Regions from separate parts of the Thermoanaerobacterium thermosaccharolyticum DSM 571 genome, predicted to be linked through region 2. Evidence: riboswitches for the same ligand, from Rfam matches in the RefSeq annotation. Region 2 holds a riboswitch; each other region holds the start of a gene.
The links. A riboswitch is a leader RNA that binds a small molecule or an ion and turns the genes downstream of it on or off. The one in region 2 is predicted to bind cyclic di-AMP.
Positions count from the first base shown of each region.

Region 1: another riboswitch for cyclic di-AMP. It lies ahead of TTHE_RS05490 (C40 family peptidase); the one in region 2 lies ahead of TTHE_RS08080 (cell wall hydrolase).
Region 3: another riboswitch for cyclic di-AMP. It lies ahead of TTHE_RS01630 (NAD/NADP octopine/nopaline dehydrogenase family protein); the one in region 2 lies ahead of TTHE_RS08080 (cell wall hydrolase).

Region 1 is NC_014410.1:1,133,044-1,137,335, reverse strand. It holds gene typA (translational GTPase TypA) at 1-1,141, opposite strand, end outside; gene TTHE_RS05490 (C40 family peptidase) at 1,305-2,003, opposite strand; cyclic di-AMP (ydaO/yuaA leader) riboswitch at 2,009-2,140, opposite strand; gene TTHE_RS14570 (AEC family transporter) at 2,329-2,613, shown strand; gene TTHE_RS05485 (AEC family transporter) at 2,624-3,247, shown strand; tRNA gene TTHE_RS05480 (tRNA-Leu) at 3,310-3,394, opposite strand; gene TTHE_RS05475 (nicotinate phosphoribosyltransferase) at 3,534-4,292, opposite strand, start outside.
Region 2 is NC_014410.1:1,617,883-1,622,174, reverse strand. It holds gene TTHE_RS08090 (response regulator transcription factor) at 1-608, shown strand, start outside; gene TTHE_RS08085 (sensor histidine kinase) at 598-1,971, shown strand; gene TTHE_RS14390 (hypothetical protein) at 2,070-2,216, shown strand; cyclic di-AMP (ydaO/yuaA leader) riboswitch at 2,274-2,401, shown strand; gene TTHE_RS08080 (cell wall hydrolase) at 2,401-3,219, shown strand; gene TTHE_RS08075 (TMEM165/GDT1 family protein) at 3,284-3,847, opposite strand; gene TTHE_RS08070 (hypothetical protein) at 4,074-4,292, opposite strand, start outside.
Region 3 is NC_014410.1:319,258-323,549, forward strand. It holds gene TTHE_RS01615 (hypothetical protein) at 1-44, shown strand, start outside; gene TTHE_RS01620 (hypothetical protein) at 1-345, shown strand, start outside; gene TTHE_RS01625 (SEC-C domain-containing protein) at 459-1,751, opposite strand; cyclic di-AMP (ydaO/yuaA leader) riboswitch at 1,930-2,055, shown strand; gene TTHE_RS01630 (NAD/NADP octopine/nopaline dehydrogenase family protein) at 2,167-3,267, shown strand; gene TTHE_RS01635 (cobalamin B12-binding domain-containing protein) at 3,264-4,292, shown strand, end outside.

The sequences.
Region 1 (4,292 bases), 480 kb from region 2:
AACCTTCTCTTCTCATGGTTTCTATCAAAATGGATAGATGTAGCTCACCACGTCCAGATACCTTAAATGCTTCTGTCGTTTCAGTTTCTTCAACCCTTAATGCAACATTTGTTTCAAGCTCTCTAAATAGCCTTTCTCTAAGGTGTCTAGATGTAACATACTTGCCTTCTCTTCCTGCAAAGGGACTAGTATTTACTCCAAAAGTCATTGAAATTGTAGGTTCTTCTATTTCGACAAAATCAACCGGCTCAGGTTTTTCAGGATCCGCTATAGTTTCACCTATTTCTATATCGCTTATACCTGATACAGCCACTATATCACCCAGCAAGGCATCCTCAACTTGAACCCTTTTTAAGCCTTCATATTGGTATAAATTACTCAGTTTTACATTTTGTACAGATCCATCTCTTTTACATATGGCGACATTTTCACCTGATACGATTTTGCCTCTTACAACTTTTCCAATAGCGATTCTTCCAATATAATCGTCATAATCAAGTGTCGTAACAATAAGTTGCAGTGGGTCATCTATATTGCCTTCTGGTGCCGGAATTTCCTTTAAAATTGTATCAAAAAGTGGGCGCAAATCCACTGACTCATCTTTCAAATTTAACTTAGCAACCCCTTCCCTAGCAGATGCGTATACAACAGGAAAATCAATTTGATCATCATCGGCACCAAGCTCTATAAATAAATCAAGCACTTCGTCAATTACCTCTTCAGGTCTAGCATCTGGCCTATCGATTTTATTTACAACTACAATAGGCTTTAAATTAAGCTCTAAAGCTTTGCTCAATACAAATCTGGTCTGAGGCATTGGTCCTTCAAAAGCATCTACAAGTAATAATACACCGTCAACCATTTTTAGTACCCGTTCTACCTCACCGCCAAAATCTGCATGCCCAGGCGTATCAACTATATTTATCTTTACACCATTGTACCTAATGGCAGTATTTTTTGAAAGAATAGTAATTCCTCTTTCTCTTTCAAGCTCATTTGAGTCCATTACTCTCTCTTCAACTTTTTCATTTTGCCTAAAGATGCCGCTCTGCTTTAGCATGCCGTCTACTAATGTAGTTTTGCCATGATCTACATGTGCTATTATAGCTACGTTCCTTATATCATCTCTTACAAACCCCATTTAGGTTATCTCCTTCCACATAAATGCAAATTTTATACAATATATAATAATATATTAATAAACTTCAATAGTCAATAAAATGATTGCGTAGAAATTCGCAAATATTCCACTAAAAAAAGACACATCAACGTGTCTTTTCTCAATCTTTAAACAAAACTTTAGTTTATTGTATGACTCTTCTGGCTGTCGCATAGTGAGTGCTGTAATAGTCATCTTTAAGTGAACTGATCATGACCTTTCCTGCACCTGATGAGGCATGCATAAATTCTCCATTTCCTATGTATATCCCAGCATGATTTATTATGCTGCTACCTAATGTCTTAAAAAACACCAAATCACCAGGCTGTAAATTTCCTCTGTCTACATATGTGCCAACCGTCGCTTGATCATCGGCCATTCTTGGCAAATTTACGCCAACACTTTTAAAAACATATTGCGTAAATCCAGAACAATCGAATCCAGAAGGTGATTCACCACCATAGACATATTTAGTCCCTAAAAACTTCTTACCAAAGTCTATCAGCCTTAAAACAACGCTTCTATCAACATCCCCTCTAGACACTGTGCTAGATGATGATCTTAAAGAAAGGTATTGCCCATATATCCATCCAACAGTTCCATTAGATAATTTTATATTGTACCAGCCATTTTCCTGTCCAAGTACAGTGACAACGTCATTCCAATTTAATTGAGTTATTACTTTTGATGATAAACTGCCACCACTTCTGATATTTACACTATTTCCAATCACAATGCCAGTTCCAAGATTGTCTGCGTAAACATGCGTCAACATTGAAGAACCTACAAGTGTCATTCCGAAAACGGATACACCAAAAACTAATTTACTTAATCGACTATTCATAGCTAATCTCCTTCCTTTTTGCCTCCGGAGTTAGTTGACGGGTGCGGAATAAGAAGGTATCCCTACTGCTTATAGCAGATTAACCCCAAAACATGAAAAATCCTCCGTACCTAAATAGGATTCGGCAAGATTGCTAATATGTACAAGTTTCTTTTATTTTATCAAACATTATTACTAAAGTCAATGTTTTCATAATAATTTTTTAAGATTTTTTTAATATTTCCTTAATATATTTTATAATAATTTAATAAATTTGTTACAATCTATGTAAATAATCGTTATAATATAGTATAATTTTATTTAACAACACAGAAAGGGGATCCAGATGAGTCAGATAATCATACTTCAAAAAATATCAATAAGCATTATAGTAATTTTTTTAGGCTATGCAGTAAAGAAGATGAAATTTTTACCGAGTGAGACTGGAAAGGTATTAAATAACTTTATCATATATATAACTCTACCTGCCAGCATTGCAAAAGTCTTTTTTACTACAAAAGTAAACACCAATTTATTTGTTTTAACATTTTTTGGATTTATCCTAGGCATTATTACTTTTCTAATGGGATTTTTAATTTTTAAAAAAAACAAACTTAAAAAGAGAAACTAAAGGCACGCTTATGATTTCACTATGTGGGTATAACATCGGCCTTTTTGCATTTCCTTTTATTCAACAGATATATGGAAATAATGGACTTTTACACATTGCTATGTTTGACATGGGTAACTCATTTAACGTCTTTGGGATTGCTTATATTATAGCATATGCATTTTCAGAAAATGATAAATTGGATATAAAAAAAGTTTTCAAAAAAATCTTGTACTTCATTCCATTTGATACATACATTATTTCGTTTATTTTGAATATAGCTGGATTCAAATTTCCCGGCTTGATCGTTAATCTTGTAGAACAAATTTCACTGCCAAATACTACCTTAGCCCTTTTCGTAATCGGATACTTCCTTGATTTTAATCTAGATAAAGACGAAATAGTATCACTTGTAAAAGGCCTTATTATAAAGTACATACCTGGTATAATATTGTTTATTACACTGCCACTTTTCTTCAGCACAACTTCAATGACAATTAAAGCCATAATGCTAGGCTCAATAATGCCAACAGCACTAGTAGCAGTAATATATTCAGATGAGAGAAATTTAAACGTAAAACTTGCGTCCATATTTATAACATCTACAACTATTATAACTATTATATTTATGTCACTTATAATGCTAAAGTGGTAATAAACATAAAAAAAAAGCCTTAATGGCTTATTTTTTATGTAAAATATTTCTTTTTCATATTTTGGTGCGGAGGGCGGGACTTGAACCCGCACGGATAACTCCATACGCCCCTCAAACGTACGCGTCTGCCTATTCCGCCACCCCCGCGCGTCTTCATCGCTAACACAATAGTCATTATATAATGTTTTTTAATTTGTGTCAATACTTTTTTATACGACTACATAAACTTATATTACGGCAAAAAATAAATTATATTAAATCAAGCAAGAAGAAGTTTCTTGCTTGATTATATTATTCTCTTTAATTTTTTATTTTCTATTCTTCCAGGAATTCTGCCTCTTTTAGCAATAGGTTCTCCTTCTACCTCTTTAATATCCATAGTCATATCTATTGGTGAAGCGTCTGATATATAGCTTCCAACGCCAAATGCATCTGCACCACTTAATGCAAGTTCTTTTATTCTTTCAGGTGTAAGCCCGCCAGACACAATAATTTTGACGTTATTGTATCCTTTTTGATTAAGCCTCTGTCTTAGTTCATAAACGAGGCTGGCTGTAACGCCTCCCCTTTCTGACGGTGTGTCTAACCTTATTCCGTATAACCTATCACCAAGATATTCAGCAACTCTTAATGATTCCTCTATCTCATCCTTAAATGTATCAACTAAGATAGTTATTTTCTCATCATCAGGCGTTATTTCACTGTATGCTTTTGCTATAGGCAGTGTATCACCGGCAATCAGAAATGCTGCATGTGGGACGGTCCCTTTCGGTTCTTTTCCAGCAAGTTTTGCTCCTAGTATGCAGCTTGCATCATCTGCCCCACCTATAAGTGCAGCTCTTTCCATAACAGGTGCTACCGCTGGATGTACGTGTCTTGCGCCAAAGCAAAGGAGCGGTTTATCTGGAATAGCTTCTTTTAACTCTCTTGCTGCAGTTGCCCACCCACAAGAGCTTGCAAGTATCCCTAATATGACGGTCTCATATGTCCCAAATTCATTGTAAGGTCCAATGATTCTCATGATTGTTTCCTTAGGTTCAAATGT
Region 2 (4,292 bases):
ATAATGTTGCAATAGAATACAGCGGCAATGAGGGCTTAAGAAGAGCTTTAGATGAGAATTACGATTTGATTATTTTAGATTTGATGCTCCCTGGTATGGACGGCTTCTCAGTTTTAAAGGAAATACGAAAGAAATCATCGATTCCTGTCATAATTTTAAGCGCTAAAGATGAAATAAAAGACAAGGTAATGGGGCTTGACATAGGTGCGGATGACTATCTGACGAAGCCGTTCTCGATTGAAGAGCTGATGGCAAGGATCAGAAATGCTCTTAGAAAAAATATCAAAGCAAATACTAAAAAAATAAGCTATGATGGAATAACGATGGATTTGTCTACATATGAAGTTTTAAGAGATGGACAAAAAATAGAACTTACCAAAAAAGAGTTTGATCTTCTTAAATATCTTATTATAAATGCTGAAATAGTATTAACGCGTGAAAATATATTAGAAAATGTATGGGGATACAATTATATTGGTGAGACAAACATCGTAGATGTATACATAAGATATTTGCGAAGTAAAATAGACGAGCCGTTTAGCAATAAGTTAATACAAACAATCAGAGGTGTGGGATACTCTCTAAGGAAAGAAAAAAATGAGAATTAGAAATTTTAGATTATCGATAAAATTGAGAATCGCATTGCTTTATGCGATTATATTTTCTTTTATATTGATAGTGTTAAATGCGTCTGTTTTATACGGTCTTAAATACTACCTTATATATCAGGCATTTAGCGATATACAGAATCAATCGGATGTGATAATGGAAAAATTAAAAGAGATTGATGGGGTTGTAGGAAATATTGATAAAGATTTGTTATTTGCATCATCGACTGGTGAAAACATGTATTTTAAAATTACGGATATGCATGGGAATATTGTGTACAGATCGTCATCACATATGATTGATATTCCATATGATAAAAATTTAAATAGCCTTACGAAAATAGAAAGAGATGAAACGCACATTGTATATCTTAATAGAAAATACGTTGAAGGTGGCAGTGTGCTATATGTTCAAGTGGCTGAAAATTTAAAGAGCCAGTACTTTTTTTTGAAACTGTTATTTTTGCTGATGGCTATATCAGATGCCATCGGAGTTTTGGTGTCTTTTTTTGCCGGGTATTTTATAACGGGTAGGGCACTAAAACCTGTAGATTACATGGTCAGGGAAGTTCACACTATCGATGAAAAGAAGCTTAACAAGAGATTGAATGTTAATGGAAACAACGACGAGCTATCAAAGCTTGCTATGACATTTAATAATATGCTAGACAGATTGGAAGACTATTTTAAAAGACAAAATGCATTTATATCTAATGTATCCCATGAACTTAGAACGCCATTGTCTGTTTTAAAAGGCTATATAGAGCTTATAGATAGATGGGGAAAGGACAATAAAGATGTTTTAGAAGAATCTATAAGCGCTCTAAAAAAAGAAGAGCAGGATATGGAAATATTGATCGAAAGGCTTTTAATGTTGGCAAGAGGGGATAATAAAGCGCTGGAGGTTAACAAAAAAAAAATCAATATATATGAATTAATAGAAGAATTGGTTAAAGATGCAAGAATAGTGTACGGTGAGAAAAACATAGAAGTATTTTGCAAAAGAAATTTAGAAGTAAATGCAGACAGGAACCTTATAAAAGAGCTTGTAAGAATAATTCTTGACAATGCATTAAAATATACAGATTTTGATGGCAATATAAAAATTTTTGTGGAAGAAGTAGATAAAAATGTAGCCATAATGATAAAAGATGATGGTATTGGTATACCTCAAGAGGATATTCCTTATATATTCGACAGGTTTTACAGGGTTGACAAGGCTAGAAGCAAAGAAACTGGCGGAATGGGACTTGGGCTATCTATTGCGAAACTTATTGTTGAGTTGCATGGTGGAAAGATAGATGTGAATAGCCAGTTAAATAAAGGATCAGAATTTAAAATTACAATCCCTAATTATCAATGATTGGGGATTGTTTTTTGTCTTAATATTTAATAGTGACATATACCACAATATATGGTATAATAAATGTACATAATAAACTATATATTGGAGGGTATAAAATGTTGAAAAAAGAAACAATGCCAGATAAAGAGATCGATGTAAAAAGCTCATCAAAAAAATACACATGTCCTGACTGTGGAGCACAGCTAGTTCCTGAGAGTGGATGTATTTACTGCCCTTTTTGCGGTTACAGTGAATGCCACTAATTGCCTATATTCCCATCAGTTTAATATGGACACATGGAAGTATTCCCCTTATAATTAAAGTAAAATATGCCGAATCCCCGAAAAGGGGTACGGGGGATCTTTTTTTGGGGTGAATCCATTTTGTGGTAGGGCAGCCCTTTGCCCGAACCCGTCAACTAACCTCGGAGGCAAAAGGGGGATATTTATGTTTAAAAAATGTATTAAGGTAAAGCCTCTCATTGCATCGTTAGCAGCGGCTCTTTTATTTTCTCAGACTGCATTTGCGGCAACATATACTGTCAAGCCTGGTGATAGCCTATATAAAATAGGCTTAAATTATGGGACAACATACAATCAAATAATGAAGCTGAACAATTTATATGATACAGTCATCTATCCGGGACAAGTATTAGTTGTACCTGGCAGTGACAACACATATACGGTTCAAAAAGGCGACAGCTTATACTTAATTGCCATGAAGTATGGTACTACTGTCGATGCTTTAAAATCCGTAAATGGTTTAGCAGGAGATATGATATATCCAGGGCAAGTTTTTGTGATTCCATCATCTGGTACACCATCAACTTCTTCAAGTATAAGAAGTGATGTAAGTGTAAACAGAGGTTCTGTACAAAGAGGTGTGATTTCATACACAAATGATGATTTGGACCTTCTGGCAAGGCTTATAAATGCGGAAGCTGGTGGTGAACCATATCAGGCTAAAGTTGCTGTCGGTGCCGTGATAGTAAATAGGGTAAAAAGCGGTATATTTCCTAACTCCATAAAAGGTGTAATATACCAAGTCGATAGCAATGGCTATTATCAATTTACGCCTGTTGAAAATGGCTTGATAAATGTACCTGCTACACCAGACTCAATAAGTGCTGCAAGGGATGCCTTAAACGGTGTAGAACCTACAAATGGTGCACTTTATTACTTTGACAACAGTAATACTAATCAGTGGCTTTGGTCATTGCCAGTCGCATTAAGAGTAGGCAATATGGTATTTTCTTATGCAAGATAAAAATGATTGCTAATGAGAGGCTAAGAGGAGTAAAATGGATACCGAAAGGTATCCATTTTACTTGCTATAGAGTTTTTGCTTCGTACAAAGTGATAAAACCAAATATTATAAAAATGAACGCTGATATGTAATGCAAAATCTTTGTTGGTAATTTCTTGCCTAAATAAACTCCCAATACGATTCCAATGACATCAGCTATGAAAATTCCTGCAGTAGCACCTAATAAAACAAATATGGGACTTTTGTATGTGGCAGTAAGCGCCAGTGTCGAAAGCTGCGTTTTATCTCCAAATTCCGAAATAAAATATGTACTTATAATCGTGAAAACTGGGCCGTATTTGGATTTTCTGATTTTTTCATGTCCTTCATGGCCATTTTTTAATGTGATTAAGCCAAAAATTAAAAATGATATGGCAGCCAACAGCTTGACGTATTTTATCGGTATGTACTCTGTAATAAATGAGCCAAACAAAACTGCAATACCCATATTTAAAAGGGCAGCGATCAATATGCTTATTAAAACAGTTCTGGCTTTTATAAATGTGGCAAATGCCATAGCCATAAACTGTGACTTGTCGCCCATTTCAGATGCAAAAACAAGAATAAAAGACGATATTAAAGCATTCATCAAATCTGCCTCCTTGTAATTAGTATGCCAAAAAAATAAAACCTATTACATAATATGTGCACCATATTACGTAAAGGTCTCATTCTTTAAGGCAAAGCCAGGTTAGAACCAGCATGTTGACTTTGCCACATATTTATATATGTGAACTACTCCCCTTTACATAGATAGATTATATAATATTTTTAGAAGACATCTACTCCATTATATAATAAGTCAAAAAATTATGTCAATGCATTTTGTTTCCTTTTCTAAATTTTTTCATATTTATTAATTTTATTATGCCTCCGTAAATGAGGGAAAGACCAATTATAGCTGGTATTATAAATGATATTATATTTAGCACATCTGTCTCATCGATTACGGCAATTATCATGGGAATCAGTATTATCAAGCCAATAATTATTTGTATAAAAGGATATTTGCCAACTCCTTTTATGGGTTCAGG
Region 3 (4,292 bases), 1.3 Mb from region 2:
TACAGGCTTTATTTTGCAAGATGTTCTCCACGATGGGAAAATAAAGGTGTAGCTTTCTTATTTGACGAGAAAGAAGAAAATCCCGAGTACTATTCAGTCATTAGACTGTGGAAGATAACAGAAGAGCAGTTTTATGAAATCCAAAGACAAGAAGGCGGTTGGTATAACCTTATTTTAGAACTTGTTGAAAAAGATGGAATTGAAATTAAAACGATAACTGGACGCTGGAGAGATAAAAAACAAGCTCCATCAGAAGAATATTTAGAAGTCATTAAGAAAGGATTAAAAGAAACGACCAATTGGGATGATGAAAGAATAGAGGCATATGTGAAAAAGTTCATGTAAAAATAAAAAATGAAAATCATTATTAAATTAATTAAAATCATGACCACCTGTAAAACAGATGGTCATGATTAATATACTTTCATTATATTTTTTAATACAAATGAGTTGAAGCGCTAAAATTTTATATCTAAGTTGGCCAGAATATCACTGCTTATTTTACTCATCGTATTTTTTAAATCACCGTAAATTTTTTTAAATAGATCCACTATTTGTTCTAAACCATTTTTCTTTAAGTAAACTATGTATTCATCTAAGATTTCATCCGAAATTAAGTCTTGTAATTTTACTTCTTTGTCTATGCCCTCTACTTTTGCAGGCAAATTATTCAAAGTTCTTAAAATATTTACTTTCATTATTTGTTCAAATATTTCCATATTCCAATGATTAATAGGCAGACTTAAAAGTGACAGAACATTTTCAAAAGACATTTTTACCTTCTCGTCATTTATACTTTCAGATTTTAATTCTAAGCTCGTGAGGATAGTCTTTAAAGCTTTTTCATAAATAATTAGCTCTTTATAAAGTAAGTTTTGTAATACCTCATCAAATAATGAATCGTAAAATTCAGTGGGTGTCTTAAAGTCAAATAAAAATGATGATAAAATTCTATGATAGAATTTAAGCAAAAACAGATATACTATGAAAAAAGGAATATCTATGCGCTCATCTAAAACATAAGCCAAATCATTTGTAATAGTATCAAACATTTTACTGCTTAGATATTCATTGAATGATGGATACTTCGAAGCTATGTCATAGATTTTATCCATAGTCTTAGTACCATTTATAGCGTGTATTTCTTCCAGAGCCTTAGCTATCTCAATCATAGTAGCTCCTATTGCCACTTTTACTAATGTATTATATTCATCTAATATAGATATCCGTATTAAAAGAAAAAGATCCTTTATTTCTTTTTCATTAAAATTAAAATTTTGCAACTCAAAAGCAATACTTAAAAGAATTTCTTCAACTAAATTTTCTTCTACAATCTCTTTTAAGAGATTATCTACATCTAATTCATTTCCTATTTCAATATCCTTTAAAAGGTCGCCAGGTACTCTTACTTTTTTTAATCTTTTATCTTCAGCTATATTTCTGGTCATTTTTCTAAGAAATTGTATGTAATCATCATTTGTATAATTGTCTTCTGTTTCGAATGTCTCTAAAATCAATTTGACAATTTTATCAGCTTTAAAAGATTTATTCTTTTCAGATAGATTTGCTCCATAAAGTATACTTACGATTTTAATAAACTCAACATCATCTGAAAAAAGATTAACCTCATTAGACAAGGAATTTGTCAAAGTTTTTTTTATTTCTTCGATGTTATTCATACAACACTTTTTATATTTTTTCCCGCTACCACAGATACAATCATCATTTCTGCTAATGTCAAATATTTTCATGTTTAATATCCTCCCATTTTTTAGACTAGTTTAATTTTAAACAAATATCTTATAAATTTCAATTCCTCTTTTTAAAGAGTTGCATATTTTATAGACACAGTTTTGTTACAAAATTTACATTTTTTTAATATATTTGCAAATGAGATTTTGATATGGTATAATGTAATTAGTTTAATAATATGCTATAACGCTGAATTCGTAAGAAGCGGGAAAACCAATTTCAGGGGTGAATCCATTTAATATGGAAGGGTTATCTTTCAACCCTAACCCGTCAGCTAACCTCGTAAGCGTTGAAAGAGGAGGAAATAGCATGGATAGATTCGGTTTTGTTGTTGCCTTCTATTAGAACCGGGTTCAAGCTGTAGATTTTCTCTATGGCTTTTTTAATACCCAAAAATAGAAGGAGGCTTTATGGATGAACTTACCATCATTTTCTGTCATTGGAGCTGGTAACGGCGGTCAGGCAATGGCAGCACACCTTTCACTAATGGGATTTACGGTTAATCTTTACAACAGAACTCGCGAAAAATTGATTCCTATCTTAAATAATGGGGGCATATATCTTGAAGGGGCAGTCAGCGGATTTGCTAAACTAAATATGATTACTGATAGCATAGAAGATGCAATAAGAGATACAGATATAATCATGGTAACTATTCCAGCATCGGGTCATAGTGATGTTGCATATGAAATGCTTCCATATCTAAAAAGTGGGCAAATAATTGTTTTAAATCCTGGAAGAACTTTTGGAGCAATTGAGTTTTACAATATTATAAGGGCCAGAAGTGATTTAAATGTAGTCATAAGCGAGACAGATACATTTATATATGCTTGTAGATCGAATGATGGCAGAGGGAAAATTTTTAGAATAAAAGATGTCGTATCATTAGCATCTATACCATCATGGAAGACAAATTACGTCGTTGATTTGCTGAAATTGGCTTATACACAGATAGTTCCAGCTGAAAATGTTTTAGAGACAAGTTTAAATAATATAGGTTCTATTTTTCATCCGGCACCTATACTATTAAATTCTGCACGAATAGAGACTACAGAGGGAAGCTTTCAATATTATTTGGAAGGTATATCTCCATCAGTTGCAAAGATATTGGAAAGAATGGATAGAGAAAGGGTTGCAGTAGCACATGCATTGGGCGTAAATGCAATTACAGCGTTAGATTGGTTAAAAGATACGTATGGTGTTGTTTCAGATAATTTATATGAGGCAATCCAAAATACAGATGCATACAAAGGATTACTAGCACCAAGGACACTAGACTGCAGGTACATTTTTGAAGATGTTCCCATGAGCTTAGTCCCAATTTCTTCAATTGGAAGGCAGTTAGGGGTTTCGACACATACTATTGATTCTATAATTCATTTGGCATCATGTATGCATGAAAAAAATTACTGGAAGATAGGGCGGACGGTAGTAAAGCTAGGATTGGATGGCAAAAGTGCAGCAGAAATAAAAGAAATAGTAGAAGGTGTAAAGGAGGAGAGCACTGTCGCATGAAAAGATTAATTATAGCTGCTTCGATTGAGAATGACGTTCACGTTGCTGGCGTTTATAAATTTTTACGGCTTGCAGAGAGCGAAGGATTTGATATTCAGTTTTTAGGCCCTGCAACGCCAATTGATAAACTTGTAGAAATTATACGGTTAAGAAAACCTGACATAGTTGGAATAAGTTATAGATTGACTCCTGATTCACTTAAATCCATATTAGATGTTCTTAAAAGCAGGATAAAAGAATACAATCTTAATGGCATTAGATGGATATTTGGCGGTACGGAACCAAATTGCATAGTTGCCAAAGAATCAGGTATTTTTGAGGAAGTTTTTGACGGAACTTCAGGTGATGAATTTACAATTTCGTATTTGAAAGGACAAAAAGTCTTAGCCGATGAAGTGGAGTATGGGCAGGATATAGTTGATAGAATTGAAAGAAATTATCCTTATCCTGTAATAAGACATCACTTTGGCCTGCCGTCGTACAAGGATACACTTGCCGGCATAAAAAAGATTGCGTCAGAAAAAGTTCTCGATGTGATATCAATAGCACCTGATCAAAATACACAGGAGCACTTTTTTGATAAAAAGTATAATACTGCACTTGATGGTGCAGGAGGTGTGCCAATAAGGTCAGAAGAAGAATTTAAAAAACTTTACGATGAATCAAGGCGTGGAAATTATCCATTGCTTAGATGCTACAGTGGGACAAATGACGTTTTTAAAATGGCTAAAATGCTAAAGGATACGATAAACAATGCATGGGCTGCTATACCCCTTTGCTGGTACAATGTATTAGATAGCAGGGGACCTAGACAGGTTGAAGAATCTATAAGAGAGAACCAAAAGCTGATGAAGTGGCATGCCGACAGAAATATACCTGTAGAAGTCAATGAAGCACATCACTGGGGACTTAGGGATGCACATGATGCCATTTATGTGGCGGCAAGCTATCTTGCAGCATATAATGCTAAAAAAATGGGTGTTAAAAACTATATAGCACAGTTTATGTTTAATGTTCCACCAGCT